3 regions of the Microbacterium sp. JZ70 genome follow, and region 2 is predicted to be linked to each of the others. Evidence: predicted binding sites of a transcription regulator. Region 2 holds the regulator's gene; each other region holds the start of a gene.
What was found. Region 2 encodes HrcA, which represses chaperone genes, less so after heat shock. Its sites were predicted from a motif close to TTNGCACTCGNNNNNNNCGAGTGCNAA; they were not measured.

Region 1 (6,334 bases), 890 kb from region 2:
CGCATGGAGCATGCGCTGTCCGGATCGCCGCGACGTGATGAGCCTCGCGTCGCGCAGCGCGCTGAGGTGATGCGATGCCGTCGCGATCGCGAGCCCGGTCGCCGTGGCGACGGCACTCGTCGAGAGCGGCTCCCGCAGCGCCAGGAGCACCGAGAGCCGCCCCTCGCCGAGAAGCCTGCCGAGTGCGGCCGCGTGCGCGACCCCTTCGCGATGCCAGTCCTCGGCGACGCCGAGCGCGGGGTAGAACAGCGTCGGCTGCGCCGGCGGCTCGGTGATCACCGAGCACCGCCGCGCGAACACCGACGGCACGAGCACGAGGCCGCGCCCCGTGCAGTCGACGGTCTCCTCGTGGCGCGTGAGCTCGACGCGCACGGAGTCGGCCGACCAGTCCACGGCCGGATGGAGCGCTGTCGCCATCGCGCCGATGCCGGCCGTCGTGACGACCCGCGTCCGTGCCACGATGTCGGCCCGCAGGAGGCGCTCCAGCTGCGACCAGGATGGCGCGAGCACGGCATCCCACACGGCGTCGGCGGCCTCGGCGATGACGGCTCGCGCGCGGTGCGGGTCGTCGAGAAGTCGGAGGAGCGCCGTCCGCTCGCGGCCCGTGCTGCGGTCGACGCGCTTGCGGAGGTCGACCTGCATCCCCGGCAGCGGAGCCCGGCGGCGGCGCGCCGCCTCCTCGGCAGGGTCGAGATCCCACGAGGGCTCCGAGGTGAGGAAGTCGGGGACGTAGCCGTCAGCCCCGACGACGGTCCGCAGCAGCTCGAAGGCAGGGCGCGGAACGACGTCGCGGGCCTGGCGCAGCCAACCCCACTGGAGCGGGTTCTCCGCGGGGCGGGCGAGGGAGCGCACCGCGTGCACGAGCTCGTGCCCCGGCGAGATGCCGAATCGGATGGCCGACACGTCGTCCGGGCGCAGGCGGAACTCGACGAGCTTTCGATGCACGTCGAAACCTTATCCTCGCCGAACCGCGCCTGCGAGAGTCGCGTCGTGAGAGAGAGGAGCCGCTCATGGGCATCGTGACGGCGGATGGGATCCGCATGCCGGGCAGCAGGACGCTGCGCTTCGAGGGGCGGGAGCACGGCGCGGCCGTGTCGTTCTCCCAGGTCGACAACGAGCCGGGTCAGGGGCCCGGGCTGCACCGCCATCCCTACTCGGAGACCTGGCATGTCCTCGCGGGCGAGGCCACGATCACGATGGGCGAGGAGACGATCGTCGCCCACGCGGGCGACACCGCGACCGTCGGAGCCGGCGTGTGGCACGGCTTCGTCAACTCGGGCGATGGGCCTCTGCGCATCCTCTGCATCCACGCATCCGACACGATGATCCAGGAGTTCCTCTGATGTCCTTCCAGGCGTACCTCGACAACATCGAGACGAAGACCGGCGTCACGCCGCGCGCCTTCGTCGACCTCGCCGCCGAGCGCGGCTTCGGCCCCGGGACCAAGGCGGGCCCGATCATCGAGTGGCTCGCCGCCGACTACGGCCTCGGCCGCGGCCACGCGATGGCGCTCGTGCACGTCATCACCAAGGGTGACCGCATCGACGCCAAGCACGTCGGCAGCGGGACCGCCCACAGCGACGCGTCGGACCGGCTGTGGCTCGACGGCAAGGACACCCGGCCCGCGGGCTGGTGACCTAGGAGCGCTCGCCGCCCGGCATCCTGCCGAGGATCCGGTCCGGGTCGACACCGGGTCGGAACCCCTCGCGGTCGCGCGGAGGGCGCCCGCCGACGTACAGCCATCCGAGGAGCTTCTCGCGGCGGGTGAGGCCGTGCGCCTTCGCGACCGCGGGGGAGCGCACGAAGGCGCCCGTGCGCCACATCACACCCCAGCCGGCCTCGTCGAGGAGCAGGCTCAGCAGGTGGGCCACGCCCGACGCGACCGCCTCCTGCTCCCACTCCGGCACCTTCTCGGACGGGCGGGGGCTCGACACGATCGCGATGAGCAGGGGAGCGCGCAGCGGCTTCGTCGAAGGTCCGTCGCCTGTCGCCTCGCCGATCGCGCGGCCGAGCCGCAGACGGTCGTCGCCGCGCAGCTCGATGAGCCGCCACGGGGTGAGGTTCGAGTGGTCGGCGACGCGACCGGCCGCCGCCACGAGCGGCAGCAGCTCCTCGCGCGTGGGAGCCTCGTCGGTGACCTTGGACGATGAGCGCCGCGCGCGGGCGGCCTCGAGTGCGGAGCCCATGCGCGGAGCGCTCACGCCTCGGGCGTGAAGTTCAGCGAGAGCGAGTTCATGCAGTAGCGGTCGCCGGTGGGCGTGCCGAATCCGTCCGGGAAGACGTGTCCGAGGTGCGAGCCGCAGTTCGCGCAGCGGACCTCGGTCCGCACCATGCCGTGGCTCGTGTCCTCGAGCAGCTCGACGGCCTCGGGCCGCACCGACTCGTAGAAGCTCGGCCATCCGCAGTGCGAGTCGAACTTCGTGCCGCTCTGGAAGAGCTCGGCGCCGCATGCGGCGCACGTGTACAGGCCCGCGCGCTCCTCGTCGAGCAGCTCGCCGGTCCACGGCCGCTCGGTTCCGGCTTCGCGCAGCACCGCGTACTGCTCAGGCGTCAGCTCTGCACGCCACTCCGCCTCGGACTTCTCGACCCTGTACGACATGCCCCGATTCTACCGCCGCGCAGGACGGCAGGGGCCGGAGGAGGGGCGCCGGGAGACGGCAGAATGGCGGGGATGGACGAGGTCGCGCAGGTCGCCGAACGCTTCGCCCGGTTCGCCGCGGAGGAGGCGCCGGGACGGTCTCGCGTCTACGGCGACTGGGCGGCGAGGGTCGCCGAGGACGGCACGGTCGCCGCCGTGCTCGCCCGCATCCCGGCGGCGCACCGCCAGCCGCCGCTCGTGTTCGCCGTGACGCGCCTGCTCGGCGCGGCGGACGACGCCGACGCCGCCGACTGGGCGCGCTTCGTGCGCGCGCGGGCCGACGACATCGTCGCCGAGTGCGCCGTCCGCGGCCTGCAGACGAACGAGCCGCTGCGCTGCGCGGCGCTCCTGCCCGCGCTCTCGCTCGTCGCCGGCCCGATCGCCCTCCTCGAGCTCGGTGCATCGGGTGGCCTGTGCCTCTACCCCGACCGCTACTCGTACCGGTATGCGGCGACCGGCCGACACGTGCGTCTCGACCCCGTCGACGGGGCGTCCGGGGTCGTACTGACCTCGACCTGGGATGGCCCGCTGCCGGAGCTGCGGCTGCCGGAGGTCGTCTGGCGCGCGGGCGTCGACCTGCAGCCGCGCGATCCGCGCGACCCGCGCGACCGCGCCTGGCTCGAGATGCTCGTGTGGCCGGGCGAGGAGGGGCGGCGCGAGCGGATCGCGCGGGCGCTCGACATCGCGGCGGCCGAGCCGCCTCTTCTCATCGCAGGCGATGCCGGCGATCCCGAGGCCCTCCGCGCGCTCGCCGCGGACGCGCCATCGGAGGCGACGCTCGTCGTGTCGACGCCGGGCGTGCTCCCGTATCTCCCGCGTGCCCGCCGGGAGGCGCTCATCGACGCCATCCGGGCACTCGGCGCTCGCTGGATCACGCTCGATGCGCCGGGGCTCCACAGCGGATGGGCCGAGCCGGTCGACGAGGCGGAATGGCCCGGTGGCTTCGCGCTGGCTCTCGACGGCCGCGTGCTCGCCGCGGCGGATCCGCTCGGGGCCCGCGTCCGCTGGCGCGCCTGACGGCCGAGCGGCGCCGCGCGCCATACGCTCGGAGCATGTCCACCTCCCTGTCGGAACGCGAGCGCGCCATCCTCGCCTTCGAGGCGGCGTGGGGCGCCCACGGCGGCGCCAAGGAGGAGGCGATCCGCGCAGAGCTCGCGATGACCCCGGCGCGGTACTACCAGCTACTCGGGCGGCTGATCGACACCGAGGCCGCCCTCGCCGCGGATCCGCTCCTCGTCAAGCGCCTCCGCCGACTGCGCGACGAGCGCGAGGCGGCGCGCCTCCGCGTCACCAGCTGATCCACGACGTCCGCGGATAGCATCGAGGGATGCCGAGCACCTACCCCCGGGACCGCTTCGACGACATCCCGCGCGAGACCGGGCGCGTCGGCGCCCACCGCGCGGAGAACCCGGGCATGAGCGGACCCGCCGTGCTGCTGTGGGCGATCGTCGCGACGATCGTGCTCGTGATCGCGGGGATCCTCGGCTTCCTCGTCCTCTCGCAGCAGGGCGCGCTCCCGGCGCCCGAGAACACGCCGGCGCCGGCGGCGACGACGGCGCCCGTCGTCGACACGTCGTACTCGGTGCTCGTCCTCAACGGCACGGCGACAGAGGGACTCGACGACGAGGTCGCGGAGCAGCTCGTCGACGCTGGCTTCCCCGAGGGGGCCGTGACCCCCACCGATTCCGACGAGACGGACTTCGAGAAGACGACCGTCTTCTACGCGAGCCCCGAGGATGAGCCGGCGGCGCGCGGCGTCGCGGAGGCCATCGGCGCGACCGAGGTGGTGCAGAGCGACGCGTACCAGAGCGGCGACGGCCGACAGCTCACGGTGGTCGTCGGACTCGACCGTGTTTCCGGCGCGTAAACGTCACGAGACGACCGTGTCAAACGTCGCCTCATCGACGTTCTGCCGCGGAATCACGCGGATACGATCGCTCCAGTTCCATCCCGCAACAGGAGTGATCGCCATGACCCAGGGCACCGTGAAGTGGTTCAACGCCGAGAAGGGCTACGGGTTCATCACCGTCGCCGACGGCGGCCAGGACGTCTTCGTGCACTATTCGAACATCGAGATGACCGGCTTCCGCGTGCTCGAGGAGGGCCAGGCCGTCGAGTTCACGGTGGGCACCGGGCAGAAGGGCCCCCAGGCCGAGGCGGTCCGCCCCGTCTGAGCGCTCCCGCCTTCTCCGCAGCCGCCCCGCGACCCCGGTCGCGGGGCGGCTGCGCGTGTGTCGGCGGGTGACGCCTCCCGGCTTGCACTCGATGGGGTCGAGTGCCAAAATGGCGTTTAGCACTCCCGTCAAGAGAGTGCTAAACCCATACGCCTACGTCCGGGAGGGACGACAAACACATGGCAAAGATCATCGCTTTCGACGAAGAGGCCCGTCGCGGCCTCGAGCGCGGCCTCAACACGCTGGCCGACGCCGTCAAGGTGACGCTCGGCCCGCGTGGTCGCAACGTCGTGCTCGAGAAGAAGTGGGGCGCTCCCACGATCACGAACGACGGCGTCTCCATCGCGAAGGAGATCGAGCTCGACGACCCGTACGAGAAGATCGGCGCCGAGCTCGTCAAGGAGGTCGCGAAGAAGACCGACGACGTCGCCGGTGACGGCACGACCACGGCCACCGTCCTCGCCCAGGCGCTCGTCCGCGAGGGCCTCCGCAACGTCGCCGCGGGCGCCGACCCGATCAGCCTCAAGCGCGGCATCGAGAAGGCCGTCAAGGCGGTCACCGACCAGCTCCTCTCCACCGCGAAGGAGATCGAGTCGAAGGAGCAGATCGCCGCGACGGCGTCGATCTCGGCTGCGGACACCTCGATCGGCGAGCTCATCGCCGAGGCGATCGACAAGGTCGGCAAGGAGGGCGTCGTCACGGTCGAGGAGGCCCAGGCCTTCGGCACCGAGCTCGAGCTGACGGAGGGCATGCGCTTCGACAAGGGCTACCTCAACCCCTACTTCGTGACGGACCCGGAGCGCCAGGAGGCCGTCTTCGAGGACCCGTACATCCTCATCGCGAACCAGAAGATCTCGAACATCAAGGACCTTCTGCCCGTCGTCGACAAGGTGATCCAGGCGGGCAAGGAGCTCGTCATCATCGCCGAGGACGTCGAGGGCGAGGCTCTCGCGACGCTCGTGCTCAACAAGATCCGCGGCATCTTCAAGTCGGTCGCCGTCAAGGCCCCCGGCTTCGGCGACCGCCGCAAGGCGCAGCTGCAGGACATCGCGATCCTCACGGGCGGCCAGGTCATCACGGAGGAGGTCGGCCTCAAGCTCGAGAACACCGACCTCGAGCTCCTCGGCCGTGCGCGCAAGGTCATCATCACCAAGGACGAGACGACGATCGTCGAGGGTGCCGGTGACGCCGCGCAGATCGAGGGTCGCGTGACCCAGATCCGCCGCGAGATCGAGAACACCGACAGCGACTACGACCGCGAGAAGCTGCAGGAGCGCCTCGCCAAGCTCGCCGGCGGCGTCGCCGTCATCAAGGCGGGCGCGGCCACCGAGGTCGAGCTCAAGGAGCGCAAGCACCGCATCGAGGACGCCGTCCGCAACGCGAAGGCGGCCGTCGAGGAGGGCATCGTCCCCGGTGGTGGCGTCGCGCTCATCCAGGCGGGCCAGGTCGCGTTCGACGGTCTCGAGCTCACGGGCGACGAGGCGACCGGCGCGAACATCGTGAAGATCGCCATCGAGGCTCC
Region 2 (6,334 bases):
GGTGGCGGCCGAGTAGACGAAGATCGCGTCCGACGCGACATGCGCGGCCGGGTCGAGCTCGCCGCCGGTGCCGGGGGTCTGGAGGACGTATCCGTCGAACCCGCCCGTCGGGTAGTGGGCCGTGACGACGCCCGTCGTCGTCACCGTCTGGCCGACGAGGGGCGAGGCGTCGCCGGTGCCCTGGATCTCCGCGATCTCGACGGGCTCCCCGGGCGTCGGAGTGGGAGTGGGAGTGGGAGTGGGAGTGGGCGTCGTGTCGCCGCCGAGCGGCTCGGGCGTGGGCGCATCCGTGACGAAGTCCGCGCCGTTGTCGGCCGTGTTCGCGCCTCCCGTGCGGGAGATCGCCGTCGCGTTCGTCGTGGCGGGCGCTGCGGAGCCGGCGAAGTCGGTCGCGCCGCCCCAGCCCACGTAGTCCACGACGGGCGCCGCCGTCGCGAGGCCGGTCGCGCCCGACAGCGGCGTCACCTGCGAGACGAGCGCCACCTTGCCCTGGGATCCGCTCATCGCGATGCCGCCGTCGACATCCGACTCCACGTCCGGGAGGGCGGTGTTCGAGCCGTAGGCCTGCCCGACCACGAGCGTCTCGTCGGGCGGCAGCACGACATCGCCGAGCGGCGTGACCTGCCACGTCGCGCCCGTCGCCGAGGCGTACTGGACGCTCCAGCCGGCGAGGCTCTGCGGGGCGTCGGTCGTGTTCACGATCTCGACGAAGTCCCGGCTGAATGCGGCGCCGCTGTTGCCGCCGCCGCCGTACACCTCGTTGATGAGGACGCCGTCGCCGGGAGAGACGGCGGCATGAGCCGCGACGGGAGCGAGCAGCGCGGCCGCGACCGATGCGGTCGCTGCCGCGGCGCACAGGCGCCGGGCGCGGCGCGGGGGAGAGGACTGCTGCACGATGGTCTCCTTCGGATGTGCAGGAGGGCGCGGCGGTCGCCGCACGGGAGGATGTCAGGCAATCGTCGTCGCATGAACGGCCGGTTACCGGGATCTCGCGCGGAAGCGGCGGCGCGTCGCGCGGCGACCCGGGCACGCGCGACGGCGCGCGGCCCGTAGAATCAGACGGATATGTCCCCTCGTGCCACGACTCCGCTCCCGCCTGCCGCGACACCGCCTGAGCGCATCCGCAACTTCTGCATCATCGCTCACATCGATCACGGCAAGTCGACGCTCGCCGACCGCATGCTGCAGCTCACCGGCGTCGTGTCCGACCGCGACATGCGCGCGCAGTACCTCGACCGGATGGACATCGAGCGCGAGCGCGGCATCACCGTCAAGAGCCAGGCGGTGCGCCTTCCGTGGCAGCTCGACGGCGACACCTATGCGCTGAACATGATCGACACGCCGGGGCACGTCGACTTCACCTACGAGGTCTCGCGCTCGCTCGCGGCGTGCGAGGGCGCCGTGCTGCTCGTCGACGCCGCGCAGGGGATCGAGGCGCAGACGCTCGCGAACCTCTACCTCGCGCTCGAGAACGACCTCACGATCATCCCCGTGCTCAACAAGATCGATCTCCCCGCGGCCGACCCCGACCGCTTCGCCAAGGAGCTCGCAGACCTCATCGGCGGCGACCCGGCCGACGTCCTGCGCGTGTCGGGCAAGACCGGTCAGGGCGTGGAGGAGCTGCTGGACCGCCTCGTCGCCGAGATCCCGGCACCCCGGGGCGACGCCGACGCACCCGCCCGCGCGATGATCTTCGACTCGGTCTACGACGCCTACCGCGGCGTCGTCACCTACGTGCGGATGGTCGACGGGCGCCTCTCTCCGCGCGAGCGCATCCAGATGATGTCGACGCGCGCGACGCACGAGCTCCTCGAGATCGGCGTCTCCAGCCCCGAGCCGACGCCCTCGAAGGGCCTCTCGGTCGGCGAGGTCGGGTACCTCATCACCGGCGTGAAGGACGTCCGCCAGTCGAAGGTCGGCGACACGGTCACCAACCAGCGCACGCCCGCGACCGAGCCGCTCCCCGGCTACACCGACCCGAAGCCGATGGTGTTCTCGGGGCTCTACCCGATCGACGCGAGCGACTACCCCGACCTCCGCGAGGCGCTCGACAAGCTCAAGCTCTCGGATGCCTCCCTCGCGTACGAGCCCGAGACATCCGTCGCCCTGGGCTTCGGCTTCCGATGCGGCTTCCTGGGGCTCCTGCACCTCGAGATCGTCACCGAGCGGCTCTCGCGCGAGTTCGGTCTCGACCTCATCACGACGGCGCCCAGCGTCGTCTACGAGGTCACGACCGAGACCGGCGAGAAGATCGTCGTCACGAACCCCAGCGAGTACCCCGACGGCAAGATCGGGGCGGTGTCCGAGCCGATCGTCAAGGCCTCGATCCTCGCGCCCAAGGAGTACGTCGGCACCGTGATGGAGCTGTGCCAGCAGCGCCGCGGCACGATGCTCGGCATGGACTACCTCTCCGAGGAGCGCGTCGAGCTGAAGTACACGATGCCGCTCGGCGAGATCGTGTTCGACTTCTTCGACCAGCTCAAGAGCCGCACGCAGGGCTACGCGAGCTTCGACTACGAGCCCGAGGGCCAGCAGGAGGCCGACCTCGTGAAGGTCGACATCCTGCTCCAGGGCGAGCGCGTGGACGCGTTCAGCGCGATCGTCCACCGCGAGAAGGCCTACTCCTACGGCACGACGATGACCGAGCGCCTGCGCAAGCTCATCCCGCGCCAGCAGTTCGAGGTGCCCATCCAGGCCGCCATCGGCGCGCGCGTGATCGCGCGCGAGAACATCCGCGCGATGCGCAAGGACGTCCTCGCGAAGTGCTACGGCGGCGACATCTCGCGCAAGCGGAAGCTGCTCGAGAAGCAGAAGGAGGGCAAGAAGCGCATGAAGATGGTCGGCCGGGTCGAGGTGCCCCAGGAGGCCTTCATCGCCGCGCTCTCCGGAGACGTCGAGTCGAAGGCCGGGAAGTAGCCAGGGGCTGAGGTTAGGGTGGACACCATGCGCCGGGAGACCTTCCGAGACGAGACGGTCGACTATGCCGCCGTCGGGGCGACGCAGGCTCCTGACCTGCTCCAGTACCCGCCGGAGCACAGCATCCCCGCGGCGTCCGCCTGGCGGATCGGCAGCGGCGAGGAGCGCTTCCGCACCGCGGTCGACGCCCTCCTGTCGTGGGGTGCGCTGAAGGGCGCGGGGCTCACGCTGAGCGACGTCCGGCCCGCTCCCGGCCCGACCTACACGGGCGTCAGCTTCGACGAGGCGGGCAACGCCGTCGCGCCGAGCCGATCGGATGCCGACCAGCGGTTCGACGCGGACGGAACGCCGTACGTCGGGGCGGGCACGACCGTCACCGTGCACGGCAAGGTGGGCGGCTCGCGCGCGGACGCCGAGCTGCGGGTCATCTTCGTGATCGAGGAGGCGCGTCGGGTGGGCTTCGCTCTCGGCACCGTCGGCGACTCGGTGGTGAGCGGCGAGGAGTCGTTCATGATCGAGTGGCGCGAGAACGACGAGGTGTGGTTCGAGGTGCGCGCGTTCGACCGCCCCATGACGTTCTGGAACCGCCTGTTCAAGACGCTCGTGCGCCGTCGTCGCAAGGCGCTCTTCGCGGGGTACCTCCGCGCGATCTCGCCGCTGTTCCACACCGGCTCCTGATGGCCGGCGCCCTCCCCGTCGGCGATCCCGCTCCCGCCGACGGCCGCCTCCCGCGCGATCTGCCGATCGATCCGGCGACGGATCTCGGCGTCTACCTGCACGTGCCGTTCTGCCGGGTGCGCTGCGGGTACTGCGACTTCAACACGTACACCTCCGAGGAGCTGCGCGGAGCCCGACAGGACGAGTACGCCGACGTCCTCCTGCGCGAGGTCGCGCTCGCGCGCGACGTGCTCGCCGAGGCGGGCGCGCTGCGTCCCGCGCAGACGGTGTTCTTCGGCGGCGGCACGCCGACGCTGCTGCCCGCCGGCGACCTCGCGCGCATGCTCGAGGGCGTGCGCGGCGCGTTCGGCATCGCGGACGACGCGGAGATCACCGTCGAGGCGAACCCCGACACGGTGACCCCCGCGGTCGCGGAGGAGCTCGCGCGGGCGGGGGTCACCCGCATGTCGGTGGGCATGCAGTCGGCCGTGCCGCACGTGCTCGCGGCGCTCGATCGCACGCACACGCCGTCGAACGTGCGGACGGCGGTCGAGGCAGGGCGCTCGGTCGGGCTCGACGTGAGCGTCGACCTCATCTACGGCGCCCCCGGCGAGTCGATCGACGACTGGCGCGCGTCGCTCGAGGCCGCGCTCGCGCTCGAACCCGACCACGTCTCGGCGTACGCGCTCATCATCGAGGACGGGACGAAGCTCGCGCGGCAGATCCGCCGCGGCGAGGTGCCCGCGCCCGACGACGACCTCCAGGCCGACATGTACGAGCTCGCCGACCGCATGCTCGCCGACGCGGGCTTCGCGTGGTACGAGGTGTCGAACTGGGCGCGCGGCGACGGCCGTCGCTCGCGCCACAACCTCGCGTACTGGCGCGGCGCCGACTGGTGGGGCTTCGGTCCGGGTGCGCACAGCCACGTCGCGGGTCTGCGCTGGTGGAACGTCAAGCATCCCGCCGCGTACGCGCAGCGGCTCGCCGCGGGGGAGTCGCCGGCCGCCGGTCGGGAGCGCCCCGACGCGGCCGCGCAGCAGCTCGAGCGCGTGCTGCTGCACAGCCGCATCCGCGAGGGGCTCGCGATCGACGCGCTGCCGGATGACGCGCGGCGTGCGGTGGCCGGCCTCATCGCCGACGGCCTCATCGAGCCGGGGGCGGCACTCCGCGGGCGGATCGTGCTCACCCTCCGCGGCCGCCTTCTCGCGGACGCCGTAGTGCGGGTACTCACGGACTGAGGTCGGCCGAGCCGCGCAGGCGGCCGGCGCGCATGCCGTTCCCGGCCTCGGGTCGGTAGACTGGCACTCCGAGACATCGAGTGCCAGGAGAGGAGCGCGCACATGGTCAGCGACCGCGGACTGCAGGTGCTCCGGGCCATCGTGCAGGACTACGTCGACACGCACGAGCCGGTCGGCAGCCGCTCCATCGTCGAGCGGCACTCCTTCGGCGTCTCGGCGGCGACCATCCGCAACGACATGGCGCTCCTCGAGGACGAGGAGCTCATCGCCCAGCCGCATACGTCGTCGGGCCGCGTTCCGACGGACAAGGGCTACCGCGTCTTCGTCGACCACCTCGCCGAGCTGCGCCCGCTGTCATCGGCCCAGCGGTCGGCGATCGCGTCGTTCCTGGGCGACCCGGCCGACCTCGACGACCTCCTCGCGCGCACCGTCCGCCTCCTCACGCAGCTCACCGGACAGGTCGCGCTCGTGCAGTACCCGTCCTTCGCCCGGGCGAGCGTGACGCACGTGCAGCTCGTGCCGCTCGACGGCCGCCGCGTGCTCGTCATCATCGTGACCGACACCGGTCGCGTGTCGCAGCGCATCACGGGCCTTGCCGACGAGCTCGACGCGGAGTCGATCGAGCGGGTCGCCGCGCGCCTCGTGCCCCTCCTCGCCGGCCGCTCCGTGGCCGACGCGGCCGAGCAGCTGCAGCGCGGCGCCGAGCTCGCTGCCGCTCCCGTCAGCGCCGTCGATCGCGCGCTGCACAGGATCGCGCAGGCGGCAGCCGAGGAGCTCGACGAGTTCCGCCAGAACCGCCTCGTGCTGGCGGGCTCGGCGACCCTCGCGAAGCGCGAGCAGGACTTCCGCGGCAGCATCCATCCGCTCCTCGAGGCGATCGAGGAGCAGGTGACGCTGCTGCGGCTCATGAGCGAGATGGTCGCCGACGAGCAGGGTCTCTCGGCGAGCATCGGCCGCGAGAACGCGGCCTTCGGGCTCTCCGAGGCGTCGATCGTCGCGAGCGAGTACGACTCGGCCGTCGGCGCGGCGCGCATCGGCATCATGGGGCCCACGCGCATGGACTACCCCCGCAACCTCGCTGCGGCGCGGGCGGTCGCCCGCTACCTGACGAGGCTGCTGGACGAGGACGAGGGCCGGCGCTGACGCGTCGCCCGACGGATCGGAGCACGGGCGCACGACGCCCGCAGGAAGGCTGATGTGGCTGATCACTACGAGACCCTCGGCGTGTCGAAGGACGCGTCGCAGGAGGACATCAAGAAGGCGTACCGCAAGCTCGCGCGTCGCCTGCACCCGGATGTGAACCCCGCGCCCGAGGCCGCGGAGGAGTTCAAGTCGGTCACGCACGCGTACGACGTGCTCAGCGACCCCGAGCAGCGCCGCCGCTACGACATGGGCGGCGACGAGTCGCCGTTCGGCGGCGCGGGCTTCGGCGGATTCGGCGACATCTTCGAGACGTTCTTCGGCGCCTCGGGCGGCGGTCGCGGCGGTCGGCCGCGCTCGCGCCGAGAGCGCGGACAGGACGC
Region 3 (6,334 bases), 920 kb from region 2:
CATCCAGGTCGCGCGCAGACCATGACCGAGCCGGAGGACGCGGCGCAGCTCGACGACGACGAGCTGCTGAACGCGGTGCCCTCCCGCTCCGACCGGCCGCGCCGCCGCGTCTCGCTCTCGAGCCCGTCGCTCGTGCTCGGGATGTTCGCGCTCACGATGTCGTGGTTCACGCCGTGGGTCGCGCCGCTCGCGCTCATCGCCGTCGTGCTCGCGGTCATCGCGCTCGTCCGCCGACATGCCGACCGGGCCCTCGCTTGGTGGGGATTCGGGTTCGGCGTCGTGGCGATCGCCTACTGCGGCGTCTGGGCGCTCTGGATCCTCGGCCAGCTCGGCGAGGCGCCCGTCATCGAGCTGCCGGCCGCGTAGCCGCTACACGCGGTCGGCGAGGATGGCGGCGCGCCGGCCGCCGATGCGCGTCACGAAAAGCGTGGCCGATCCGTCGCCGCGCAGATTGAGCTTCTTCCGGAGGAGCGCCGGATCGACGTCGACGCCGCGCTTCTTGATCTCGAGGGTGCCGATCCCGCGGGCGCGGAGCGCCTTCGCGAGCGCCTTGACGTCGGCGGGGAGCGTCTCGCGGACGCGGAACGACGAGACGAACGGCGTCGTCAGCGCGGCGTCGCCCGTGAGATAGGCGATGCCGGGAGCGATCGGGCCGGCCTCGAGCGACCGGGCGACCTCGCCGACGAGGCGCGCGCGGATGACGGCGCCCTCGGGCTCGTGCAGGAACGCCCCGAGCTCGTGCACCGGCTCGTCCTCGGTGTCGGCGGGAGCGGTGAGCTCGTGCGACGCGTCGCCGCGGATGACGAGCGCGGCCCGCCGCACGCCGTCGCGCGCGAGCGCCCCCGACCAGAGCACGAGCTCGACGGTCGACCCGTCGACGCTCACCCACTGCGCCTCGACCTCGTCGGGGATCGCCTCGCGATCGTGAGCCGGCCCGAGCTTCATGCCCACGGGCATCCGCTCGCCGAGCGCGTGCGCCCAGTCGAGTGCGGGGGAGTAGTCGGATGGCGCGACCCGGCGGGTCTCGGAGTGACCGCTCGTGCGACGCGCGGGGTCGAGCCAGACCGCGTTCCAGCCGGAGAGGTCGACCTCCTCTGCGCGCTCGGAGCGCACCTCCACGGCATCCCCGAACGGCCGCAGGTTGTAGGCCGCGAGGGCCGCCGTCACGGGGTCCGCGTCGACTGCGAGCACGTCCATCCCGACGCCGGCGAACGCGAGCGCGTCGCCGCCGATGCCGCAGCCGAGGTCGACGACGCGCTCGATCCCCGCCGCGCGCATGCGCCCTGCATGGTGCGCGGCCACGGCCATCCGCGTCGCCTGCTCGACCCCCGCGCGGGTGAAGAGCATGCGCGCCGCGAAGGGGCCGAACTTCGTCTCGGCCCGCGACCGCAGACGCACCTGGCCGACGACCGCCGAGACGAGGTCGGGGGAGTGGCCCGCGGCCCGGAGGCGCGATACCGTGCGGGCGACATCCGCCGTCGTCTCCACGGGGTCCAGCGCGTCGAGCAGGGCCAGGCCCTCGGCGGTCAGCAGCGCGTCGAGTTCTCCCTGCTCCATGCGTCCATTCTCGCGTGTCATCCCGTGTCCTCGAATTGGCACTCGCGTTGCGGGAGTGCCAGGTCCCGCCCTACACTGGCGTTAGCACTCTCGTCATGAGAGTGCGAACTGAGTCTTCCGTCGAAGCAACGAAAGAAGAGGTACACCGTGTCGGTTTCCATCAAGCCGCTCGAGGACCGCATCGTCATCAAGCAGGTCGAGGCCGAGCAGACCACCGCCAGCGGTCTGGTCATCCCCGACACCGCCAAGGAGAAGCCCCAGGAGGGCGAGGTCGTGGCCGTGGGCCCCGGCCGCATCGACGACAACGGCAACCGCGTTCCGCTCGACGTCGCCGTCGGCGACCGCGTCCTGTACAGCAAGTACGGCGGGACCGAGGTCAAGTTCGGCGCCGACGAGTACCTGGTGCTCTCGGCCCGCGACGTGCTCGCGGTCGTCGTCCGCTGACGACACGCCTTTCCTGGAGGGCCCGGCGCTTCGGCGTCGGGCCCTTCTGCATGCGCGGGGATGACCGCGTGGCAGGAATGCGCCGGAGGATGACCGCCGCGGCACCGTCCCGGCCGCCCTCGCGGACCACCTGCCGACCTAGGCTGGATCGGTGACCACGCTCTCCGCCACTGGATCCTCGGAACGCGAGCGGGCGCTCGGCACGGGGTACGGCTTCAGCGCCTACCTGCTGTGGGGTGTGCTCCCGCTCTACTTCGTCTTCCTCGCGCCGACCGGCCCCTGGGAGGTCGTCGCCTGGCGCGTCCTCCTCTCGCTCGTCTTCTGCGCCATCCTGCTCACCGTCGCGCGCGGATGGGGCCGGATGATCGCGGTGCTGCGGAACCCCCGTCTCGCGCTGTGGACGGCGATCGCCGGCGTCCTCATCTACGTCAACTGGCAGACCTTCCTCATCGCGACCCTCACCGGGCACGTCGTGGAGTCGAGCCTCGGGTACTTCATCAACCCGATCACGACGGTCGTCCTCGCGGTGCTCGTGCTGCACGAGCGGCTGCGCCCCGCGCAGTGGGCCGCGGTCGGCATCGCGGCCGCGGCGGTGGTCGTGATCGTCGTCGGATACGGCTCCGTGCCGTGGATCGCGCTCATCCTCAGCACGTCGTTCGGCCTCTACGGGCTCGTCAAGAACCGGATCGGCGGCGCGGTCGACGCGGTCAGTGGCCTCGCGCTCGAGACGATGTGGCTCGCGCCGGTCGCGGTCGTGCAGCTCGTCGTCGTCGCGGCGACGGCGGGGCTGACCTACGGAACCGTCAGCACGCTGCACACCGTGATGCTGTCGCTCGCGGGCGTCGCCACGGCCGTGCCGCTGCTGCTCTTCGCGGCAGGCGCCCGGCGCATCTCGCTGACGGCGGTGGGGCTCCTGCAGTTCATCGCGCCGATCCTGCAGTTCCTCGTCGGCGTCGTCGTGCTCCACGAGCCCATGCCGCTCGAGAGGTGGATCGGCTTCGGCATCGTCTGGGTCGCGCTCGTCGTGCTGAGCGTGGACATGATCCGGCACGCCCGTCGCCCCCGACCGGCCCTGGAGCCCGAGCCCGTCGCCTGAGGTCGGCGTTCTGGGGCGGCGTTCTGGGGCGGCGTTCTGGGGCGGCGTTCTGGGTCGAAGCGCGGCGGCGGGTCGCCGCGTTTTGGGGCGAGTGGGCGGGGTGACTCGACGGTTGTGACCGCGGTCTTCGCCTGCTGAGGGGCACGGATTCGGATGGCTGGGGCGTGTGTGCGCGTGTCGTGCGCAGGAGGCGACTCCAGCACCACCGGTCCGATTCCGGTGACCGTCGCTGCGGGTCGTGCATTTCGGGAAAACGCTTCCTCTCCTGACTGACGCGTCGCTACTCTGCGAGTCAGTCGCCGTCCGCCGCGTCAAAGAGGACGCGGATCGCGGGCGGCGTGTCGAAGGGGACCCATCTTGAGACATGCTCACGCGCGGCGGCGCAGCCGCGCCATCCTGTCCGCGCTCGCGACGACCATCCTCTGCATCGCGGGACTGGCTCTCGCCGCCCCGGCCCATGCCGCCGGCACGAGCTGCACCGGCTCGACCGTGCACGGGGCCGCTGTGCAAGACGGCAGCACCTGGCGCGCGTATCGCGGCTCGACCCTCCTGTGGGAGGGCGCTGACATGCTCACGGCCATCAACACGGCCATCTCCGGCCTCGACGCGGGGAGGACGAGCAAGCAGCGCGTGGTCGTCAACGGATCGGGGACGATGAGCGCGAACGCCCGGATCACGATGCCGAGCTACACCACGCTCGAGTCCTGCGGCACGATCAACGTCACCGGCACCGGATCCGGGAATGTCGCGGGCGTCTACATGCGCGGCGCGCACGACATCGAGATCGCGCGGCTGCACCTGACGGGAACCCCGGTGTACGGGATCTTCGCGCGGAACGTCGACAACCTCCGCCTGCGCGACATCGACATGCGACTGAGCGGCGGCCTCGGCGTGCGCATCGACAACCTCGGCGACACGAGCGTCTACGCGAAGAACATCGTCATCGACAGCGTCTACGTCTCGGGCGCGGGTTCGCACGCCGTCGAGACATACGGCGTCGACGGCCTCACGGTCGGCACCGTGACCGCTCGCGACGTGGCGCACTCCGGACTCCTCCTCAACAACACGGTGAACGCGACGGTCGGCACGGTCGACGCCGTCGGCGCGGGCACGGGGACGGGCTATGCCGCGTTCCGCATCGCCAACAGGGCCGGTCGCATCGGCGACGCGTATCCGACGAACATCCGCGTCGGCACCGTCAAGGCGACCGGGGGCGGCCGGGGCGTCTTCTGCGTGTCGGAGAGCGGCGGACTCATCATCGACCGCGTCGAGCTCACGGACACCGGCAACAACCCCGTGCTCATCGAGAACTGCGCGAATGTGAGCCTCGCCACGACGAGCGGCACGATCTCGCGCGGTGACGTGCGCCTCGCCGAGCGGACGGAGTTCCCCGGCAACCGCGACATCACGCTGCGCAACCTCACGCTCATCAACGGCGCGCGCATCGTCGAGAACCCGTGTGCGGACAACCTGGTCATCTCGAACGTGACCGGGCCGATCGTGCGCTGCTCCTGACGGGAGGGGCTCGCGCGGGTCTCCGGAAGGAGCTCAGCGCGAGCCTTCTCCGCCGCCCGGCAGTAGCGAGGTGCGGCACGTCACGGATTCGGATGGCTGGGGCTGGTGTGCGCGTGTCGTGCGCAGGAGGAGACTCGTGCCCCACAGGTCCGATTCCGGCGACGGTTGTGACCGCGGTCGTCACCCGCTGCGGGTCACGGATTCGGATGGCTGGGGATGGTGTGCGCGTGTCATGCGCAGGAGGCGACTCCAGCACCACGGGGCCGATTCCGGTGACGGTGTGCCGCGCCGGGCGCCGCCAGCCGCGACTCCGCGCAGGCCCTGTCGGCCATCCGCCTACCGCGCCTCGGCGCCCATCCGCAAGCGCCTTGTTTTCGGTTCACCGAAAAGCTACTTTTTCGGTATGCCGAAAAATCTCGTCCGGGGAGGTGCCGTCCTTGCGGCGGTCGCCCTGCTCTCGGGGTGCGCCGGGGGCGCCGCGCCCCAGGATGACGACCGCCCGGTCGTCCTCACCACCTTCACCGTGCTCGCCGACATCGCCCGCAATGTCGCGGGCGAGCACCTCTCGGTCGAGTCGATCACGAAGGTCGGGGCCGAGATCCACGGCTACGAGCCGACGCCAGGAGACATCCGGCGCGCCGCCGACGCCGACCTCATCCTCGACAACGGCCTCAACCTCGAGGCGTGGTTCGCGCAGTTCGTCGACTCCGTCGACGTGCCGCACGTCGTCGTGTCGGAGGGCGTCGAGCCTATCGACATCGCCGGCGACGCGTACGCCGGCAAGCCGAACCCGCACGCCTGGATGAGCCCCGTCAACGTGCAGGTGTACGTCGACAACATGGTCGAGGCGTTCAGCGAGCTCGACCCCGAGCACGCCGACGACTTCGCGGCGAACGGAGAGGCCTACGCGCAGCAGCTGCAGGCCGTGCAGGACGAGCTCGTCGACGCGCTCGCGCCGCTGCCGGAGAACGAGCGGGCGCTCGTCACATGCGAGGGGGCGTTCTCGTACCTCGCGCGTGACGCGGGGCTCACCGAGGCGTACATCTGGCCCGTCAACGCCGAGCAGCAGGCGACGCCTCAGCAGATCGCCGCCGCCATCGAGTTCGTCGAGGAGAACGGCGTCCGAGCCGTGTTCTGCGAGTCGACGGTGTCGGACAAGCCCATGCAGCAGGTCGTCGAGGCGACGGGCGCGGCGTTCGGCGGCACGCTCTACGTCGACTCCCTCTCCGAGCCGGAGGGGCCCGTTCCCACCTACCTCCACCTCATCCGGCATGACGCGTCGCTCATCGTCGAGGGGCTGACCGGATGAGTCCCGCGATCGAGCTCGCCGACATCACAGTCCGCTACCGCGACATCCTCGCTCTCGACGCCGCGTCCGCGACCCTCGAGGCCGGGAAGGTGACGGCCCTCATCGGGATGAACGGGTCGGGCAAGTCCACGCTCTTCAAGACCGCGCTCGGGCTCATCCGCCCCGACGCCGGCAGCGTCCGCATCGAGGGCGGGTCGCCCGCTGTCGCCCGTCGGCGCGGCATCGTCGGCTACGTGCCGCAGAGCGAGGACGTCGACTGGGCGTTCCCGGTCTCCGTGCGCGACGTCGTCATGATGGGGCGCTACGGGCGCCAGGGCCTGACGCGGCGGGCCCGCCCCGATGATCGCGCGGCCGTCGAGGAGGCCCTCGAGCGGGTCGACCTCGTCGATCTCGCAGACCGCCAGATCGGCCAG

Region 1: the regulator HrcA is predicted to act here: its motif matches at 4,929-4,955, upstream of groL (chaperonin GroEL).
Region 3: the regulator HrcA is predicted to act here: its motif matches at 1,593-1,619, upstream of groES (co-chaperone GroES).

Annotation. Positions count from the first base shown of each region.
Region 1 covers NZ_CP096405.1:3,295,214-3,301,547, reverse strand. Annotated here, with positions in the region: gene M1D46_RS15220 (DUF5937 family protein) at 1-945, opposite strand, end outside; gene M1D46_RS15215 (cupin domain-containing protein) at 1,011-1,343, shown strand; gene M1D46_RS15210 (DUF4287 domain-containing protein) at 1,343-1,636, shown strand; gene M1D46_RS15205 (nitroreductase family protein) at 1,638-2,186, opposite strand; gene msrB (peptide-methionine (R)-S-oxide reductase MsrB) at 2,198-2,599, opposite strand; gene M1D46_RS15195 (DUF2332 family protein) at 2,672-3,655, shown strand; gene M1D46_RS15190 (DUF3263 domain-containing protein) at 3,691-3,936, shown strand; gene M1D46_RS15185 (LytR C-terminal domain-containing protein) at 3,966-4,505, shown strand; gene M1D46_RS15180 (cold-shock protein) at 4,609-4,812, shown strand; gene groL (chaperonin GroEL) at 4,992-6,334, shown strand, end outside.
Region 2 covers NZ_CP096405.1:2,408,833-2,415,166, reverse strand. Annotated here, with positions in the region: gene M1D46_RS11115 (ExeM/NucH family extracellular endonuclease) at 1-894, opposite strand, end outside; gene lepA (translation elongation factor 4) at 1,066-2,916, shown strand; gene M1D46_RS11105 (DUF1990 family protein) at 2,944-3,594, shown strand; gene hemW (radical SAM family heme chaperone HemW) at 3,594-4,811, shown strand; gene hrcA (heat-inducible transcriptional repressor HrcA) at 4,914-5,954, shown strand; gene dnaJ (molecular chaperone DnaJ) at 6,009-6,334, shown strand, end outside.
Region 3 covers NZ_CP096405.1:1,491,139-1,497,472, forward strand. Annotated here, with positions in the region: gene tsaD (tRNA (adenosine(37)-N6)-threonylcarbamoyltransferase complex transferase subunit TsaD) at 1-25, shown strand, start outside; gene M1D46_RS06745 (hypothetical protein) at 22-366, shown strand; gene M1D46_RS06750 (THUMP-like domain-containing protein) at 370-1,557, opposite strand; gene groES (co-chaperone GroES) at 1,705-2,001, shown strand; gene rarD (EamA family transporter RarD) at 2,153-3,097, shown strand; gene M1D46_RS06765 (hypothetical protein) at 3,455-4,612, shown strand; gene M1D46_RS06770 (metal ABC transporter substrate-binding protein) at 5,016-5,921, shown strand; gene M1D46_RS06775 (metal ABC transporter ATP-binding protein) at 5,918-6,334, shown strand, end outside.